DNA from 2 places in the Allobosea sp. NPDC003192 genome. Region 1 is predicted to be linked to the other one. Evidence: predicted binding sites of a transcription regulator. Region 1 holds the regulator's gene; the other holds the start of a gene.
What was found. Region 1 encodes PhoB, which activates phosphate uptake and scavenging genes when phosphate is short. Its sites were predicted from a motif close to TGTCATNNANCTGTCAT; they were not measured.

Region 1 (3,204 bases):
CTCTGGGACGAGGTCAAGGACAAGCTGAGGAGCTCCGGCATGGGCCTGTCCGGCGGCCAGCAGCAGCGCCTGTGCATCGCCCGCACCATCGCCCAGAAGCCCGAGGTCATCCTGTTCGACGAGCCGACCTCGGCGCTCGACCCGATCTCGACCGGCAAGATCGAGGACCTGCTCGAGCAGCTGAAGAGCGACTTCACCATCGTCATCGTCACCCACAACATGCAGCAGGCGGCGCGCATCTCGCAGTACACCGCCTTCATGTATCTCGGTGAGGTGATCGAATTCGACGCCACCAACACCATCTTCATGAACCCGCACAAGAAGCAGACGCAGGACTACGTCACCGGCCGTTTCGGCTGACATCCTGAAATCGTCGGCAGCCCCGAAGGATACGCCCCGATGTCCGACCATATCGTCCGCTCCTATGATGCCGATCTCGAGGGCCTGCGCCGCAGCCTCGCCGAGATGGGCGGCATGTCCGAGCGCATGCTCGGCGACTCGACGGTCGCGCTGGTGCGCCGCGACACCGCGCTCGCCCAGAAGATCATCAGCGCCGACCAGCGCCTCGACAATCTCCAGCGCGATGTCGAGGAGAAGGCGGTGCTGACCATTGCCCGGCGCCAGCCGCTCGCCAACGACCTACGCGAGCTGATCTCGGCGATCCGCATCGCGGCCGATATCGAGCGCGTCGGCGATCTCGCCAAGAACATCGCCAAGCGCGCCGTCGCGATCTCTGGCCAGTTCTCGCCGCCACATCGCGCCGTGGTCGGGCTCGAGCATATGAGCCGCCTGGTCCAGGCCCAGCTCAAGGACGTGCTCGACGCCTACGCTGCGAGCAACGAGCAGAAGGCGATGGAGGTCTGGCGCCGCGACGATGAGATCGACGCGCTCTATACCTCGCTGTTCCGCGAGCTCCTCACCTACATGATGGAGGACCCGCGCAACATCACCTTCTGCACGCATCTCCTGTTCTGCGCCAAGAACGTCGAGCGCATCGGCGACCACACCACCAACATCGCCGAGACCATCCACTATCTCGTTACCGGCCAGTCGATCGACGAGAGCCGGCCGAAGCTCGACACCACCAACATCCTCGTCGACCTGCCGGCGGCCAATGGCTGAACCGGCGGGGCTTGAACGGACCCTGACATGCCCGCACGCATCCTGATCGTCGAGGACGAGGAGCCGCTCACCCTGCTCCTGCGCTACAATCTCGAGGCCGAGGGCTTCGAGGTCGACAGCGTGGCGCGCGGCGACGACGCCGAACTGCATCTGCGCGACCATACGCCGGACCTCGTCCTGCTCGACTGGATGCTGCCCGGCCTCTCCGGCATCGAGCTCTGCCGGCGCCTGCGCACCCGCCGCGACACCGAGCGCGTGCCGATCATCATGCTGACTGCCCGCGGCGAGGAGACCGAGCGCGTGCGCGGCCTCGCTACCGGCGCTGATGATTATGTCGTCAAGCCGTTCTCGCTGCCCGAGCTGATCGCCCGCATCCAGGCGCTGCTGCGCCGCGCCAAGCCCGGCCATGTCGCCGGCCTGCTCGCGGCCGGCGATCTCGAGCTCGACCGCACGACGCGGCGCGTCCGCCGGGCTGGTGCCGAACTGCATCTCGGCCCGACCGAGTTCCGCCTGCTCGAATTCCTGATGCAGGCGCCGGGCCGGGTCTATTCGCGGGCGCAGCTGCTCGACGCCGTCTGGGGCCGCGACGTCTATATCGACGAGCGCACCGTCGACGTCCATGTCGGGCGCCTGCGCAAGGCGATCACCCCGGCCAACGCCAAGGATCCGCTGCGTACGGTGCGCGGCGCCGGCTACGCCTTCGACGAGACGTTTGCGCGGGGTTGATCGCGTTCGTCAGCGCGGTGCGGCGATGACGACAGCCGCGCCGGCAAGGCAGAGCGCCGCGCCGGCCAGGTCGTAACGGTCGGGCGCGACCTTCTCGACCAGCGCCATCCAGGCCAGAGACGCCACGATGTAGACGCCGCCATAGGCGGCGAAGGCGCGCCCGGCGGCGGGGCTGTCGACCAGCGTCAGCAGCCAGGCGAAGGTTGCGAGAAAGACGAGGCCTGGCAGCAGCCACCAGACCGGCTTGTCGAGCTTCAGCCAGGCCCAGAAGGCAAAGCAGCCGGCGATCTCGGCCAAGGCCGCGCCGAGATAGATCGCGATCGTAGCCATCACGTCCTCCTGCCAGCCCTGGTCATGAAAAAGCCGGCCCACAGGCCGGCTTCCGTAAACGTTTCGCGAGTGCCTGTCGTCAGGCGCGGGCGACCTTGCTGCGGTCGCGGCGGCGATCCGCTGCCGGCTGGTAGGCGATGCGGGCGTGATAGGCGCAATAGGGCAGGCCGGTCGCGCTGCGGCCGCCGCAAAAGCGGAATTCCGGCGAAGTCGGATCGCCCATCGGCCAGCGGCACATGTATTCGCGCAGGTCCATGATCGTGACCCGCTCGGAAAACGGCACCACCACGTCTTCGGACGGCGCCGGCGCGCGCTCGACCTGCGCCTCCGCTTCGATCTCGGGCGAGAACTGTGGGGCGAGGGCGGTATTGCCGCGGGTCAGCCCGGCGCCGCCGCTCTGATGGCCAGCCGGATGGCTCGGCGGACGGGCGGCAGGCTTGCGCGGACGCGGCGTCGCCGAGCCCGGGCTCTTGGCCCGGCCGGACAGGCCGAGCCGATGAACCTTCCCGATGACGGCGTTGCGCGTGACATTGCCGAGTTCCGCCGCGATCTGGCTCGCGCTCAGGCCGTCATTCCAGAGCTTCTTGAGCAGTTCGACGCGTTCGTCGGTCCAGGCTCCGGCTTCGGTCATGGAGTTGCACCTGTCTTCGTCATGCCCCGCCAGCGTGCCGGCGAGGCATAGGGAGAGATCATGGCGGAATCCGATACCGGCAGCGTCCGCCGCAAAACGGAAGCCGTTACGCCCGGGACTGACGATACTGGAGACGCCGCACGAGATGTCGTATCTGACGAAGAGGACCATACAAGATGGCCTGACTCGGCCACAAGAGTCGCCGAATCGTAATTCGGCTTTTCCCCAGCCAATCACCGCAGACGGCGGAACAGTGAGTCCAATCGGCAACGCTGCCGCGAGAGCCGGATCCGATCAGGGTGGCACACCCTGATCGGTGAATCCGTCTCTCACTTTTAGAATGGAGATCGTTTTATCCCAACGGCTTGCGGAACAAACGGTTGGGACGGGCCCAA
Region 2 (3,204 bases), on a different contig from region 1:
GGATTCCAAGCGACGCCCAGCGACTGCAAACCGCGGGCGAGCATGCCGAGGGAAGGATCGAACATGAAGATCCAGAGCACGCCGGCAATGGCGGGCGCGACGGCATAGGGCCAGATCAGCAGGGTCTTGTAGATCTCGGCGCCGCGGATGGCCCGATCCGCCATGACCGCGAAGAGCAGCGCCAGCGAGAGCGATAGCAGCGCGACGAAGACCGAGAAGATGCCGGTGTTGATCAGCGCCTTGTAATATTCGGGCTTGGCGAACAGGTCGCGATAGTTCTCGAACCAGACGAACTCGGTCGAGATGCCGAAAGCGTCCTGCAGCAGGAAGCTCTGCCAGACCGCCTGGCTCGCTGGCCAGTAGAAGAAGACGACCGTGATCGTGAGCTGCGGCAGGAGCAGCAGCAGCGGGATCGTCAGCCCCTTGAAGTGAGCGTATTTCTGCATCCGGCAACCTGGTTCGCGCTGGTCGTCCCGGGCGACCGAAGGGAGACCCGGGATCCATTCCGGAACGGTTCAGGAATGGATCCCGGATCTCCGCTTCGCTACGTCCGGGATGACATGCACATGGTGGTCGATCAGCGGGCCGCGGTGCGCTCGAACTGGCGCAGCGCCTGGTTGCCACGGTCATTGGCCGCGTCGAGCGCCGCCTTCGGCGTCTTCTGGCCGTTCAGGGCCGCCTCGATCTCCTCCGACCAGATGTCGCGGATCTGGACCAGGCCGCCGAAGCGGACGCCGCGGGAGTTGTCGGTCGGCTCCTTGTTGTTGAGCTCGAGCAGCGGCGTCTCGAGATAGGGGTTCTGCTTGTAGAAGCCCGAGGCCTTGACCTTCTCATAGGCCGCCTTGGTGATCGGCAGATAGCCGGACTCGGTGTGCAGCTTCACCTGCCGGTCGACGTCGGAGAGGAAGGTGAAGAACTTGGCGACGCCCTTGTACTCGTCGGCCTTCTTGCCGCCCATGACCCAGAGCGAGGCGCCACCGATGATCGAGTTCTGCGGTGCGCCGGCGACATCCGGATAATACGGCATCGGCGCGTTCGACCAGTCGAACTTGGCGTTGGCCTTGACGTTGCCGAAGAAGGCCGAGGAGGTCAGGAACAGCGGGCATTCGCCCGAGGTGAAGCGGCCCTCGCCGGTGTTGGTGCGGCCGGAATAGGAGAACACGCCCTCCTTCTGCAGGTTGGCGAGGTTGGTCAGGTGCTTGACGAAGAGATCGCTGTTGATGCGGAACTCGGTATCGAAGCCGTCGAAGCCGTTGGCCTTGGTGCCGACGGGCACGTTATGCCAGGCGCCAAGCTGCTCGATGTTCGCCCAGGTGGTCCAGGCGGTCGAGAAGCCGCACTTGTCCCAGCCGGCTGCCTTCAGCTTCTTGGCGGCTTCGAACACGTCCGGCCAGGTCTTCGGCGGCGCTTCCGGCAGGCCGGCCTTCTTCAGCGCGTCCTTGTTGTACCACATCACCATCGAGGACGAGTTGAACGGGAAGGACAGCATCTCGCCCTTCGTCGTCGAATAGTAGCCGGTGATCGCCGGCAGATAGCTCTTCGGGTCGAACTTCTCGCCGGCATCCTTCATCACGTCGGCGACCGGCTTGATCGCACCCTTGGCCGACATCATGGTCGCGGTGCCGACCTCGAAGACCTGCATGATGTGCGGGGCATTGCCGGCGCGGAAGGCGGCGATACCGGCGTTCAGCGTGTCGGGATAGGACCCCTTATAGGCGACGACGACCTTGTAGTCCTTCTGCGAGGCGTTGAACTCCTCGGCCAGTTTGACGACGACGTCGTTGTTGGCGCCGGTCATGGCGTGCCACCACTGGATTTCAGTCTGCGCCAGAGCCGGCGAAGCGGCGGCCAGCGCAAACGCGCCGACGGCGGTCAGGGTCTTCAATTTGAAGGTCATGATCAGCTCCCTCTAAGCCCCCGGTATGCGCGGGCGTTCTTGTCGTTGGTGCGCAAGCTAGCATGAAGCCGGGGCGACAGTTCAATGACAAAACGATGACATTTCCGTCCCGCTGTGGACGCGCATCGGCGCACTTGCGATTTCCCGCAGAAGCGGCTGTTCTTCGCGACCATCTTGTACACTGCACACAGCCCGGATCAGCCATGCCCTCGCTCTCGCTCACGCCCGCCAACACCCTGCCGGCCGATGCCGACCGCGCCGCGCTGGCCGGGCGCGTCTGGCGGCCGGACCTTGCCGGGCCGTCAGTGGTCAAGCTGCAGGGCGATACGGTGATCGACGTCACCGCGACCTTCCCGACGATGCGCGACCTCTGCGAGACCGCCGATCCGGCGGCAGCGTTGCGCGCCGCGAATGGCGAGAATCTGGGTTCGCTTGCCGACCTCCTCGCCAACAGCTCGGCCGCCAGCCGCAATGACGGCAAGCCCTGGCTGCTCGCCCCGGTCGACCTGCAGGCGGTCAAGGCAGCCGGAGTCACCTTTGCCGTCTCGATGCTGGAGCGCGTCATCGAGGAGAAGGCGCGCGGCAACCCGGCGGCGGCTGCCGCGATCCGTACCGAGATCGGCAAGCTCATCGGCGACGACCTTTCCAAGCTGAAGCCGGGCTCGCCCGAAGCGATGAAGCTGAAGGAGGTGCTGATCGCCCAGAACAGCTGGAGCCAGTATCTCGAGGTCGGCATCGGGCCGGACGCCGAGATTTTCACCAAGGCGCCGCCGATGTCGGCGGTCGGCACCGGCGCCGATGCCGGCCTGCACCCGGCCTCGAGCTGGAACAATCCCGAGCCGGAGATCGTGCTGGTCGTCGCCTCGGACGGACGCATCGTCGGCGCCAGCCTCGGCAACGACGTCAATCTGCGCGATGTCGAGGGGCGCTCGGCGCTGCTGCTCGGCAAGGCCAAGGACAACAATGCCGCCGCCGCGATCGGCCCGTTCATCCGCTTCTTCGACGGCGATTTCTCGCTCGACCATGTTCGCAAGACGACGGTGAGCCTGACCGTCGCAGGTGAGGACGGCTTCACGCTCGAAGGCTCGTCCTCGATCGCCAGGATCAGCCGCGACCCGGCCGATCTCGCCGCGCAGATGATCGGTCCGCACCACCAGTATCCCGACGGGGCGGTGCTCTATCTCGGCACCATGTTCGCGCCGATCAAGGATCGCGACGCGCCAGGCGGCGGCTTCACCCACAAATACGGCGACATCGTCACCATCTCGGCGCCCGAACTCGGAGCGCTGGTCAACCGTATGCGCCGC

Region 2: a site for PhoB is predicted at 1,971-1,987, ahead of ugpB (sn-glycerol-3-phosphate ABC transporter substrate-binding protein UgpB). Genes of this name have one in related genera too.

What each region holds. Positions count from the first base shown of each region.
Region 1 is NZ_JBNNPK010000015.1:148,651-151,854, forward strand. Features, by position in the region: gene pstB (phosphate ABC transporter ATP-binding protein PstB) at 1-360, shown strand, start outside; gene phoU (phosphate signaling complex protein PhoU) at 400-1,122, shown strand; gene phoB (phosphate regulon transcriptional regulator PhoB) at 1,150-1,848, shown strand; gene ACQKLX_RS20155 (YnfA family protein) at 1,858-2,178, opposite strand; gene ACQKLX_RS20160 (GcrA family cell cycle regulator) at 2,258-2,809, opposite strand.
Region 2 is NZ_JBNNPK010000003.1:153,818-157,021, forward strand. Features, by position in the region: gene ugpA (sn-glycerol-3-phosphate ABC transporter permease UgpA) at 1-446, opposite strand, end outside; gene ugpB (sn-glycerol-3-phosphate ABC transporter substrate-binding protein UgpB) at 578-1,897, opposite strand; gene ACQKLX_RS05910 (fumarylacetoacetate hydrolase family protein) at 2,101-3,204, shown strand, end outside.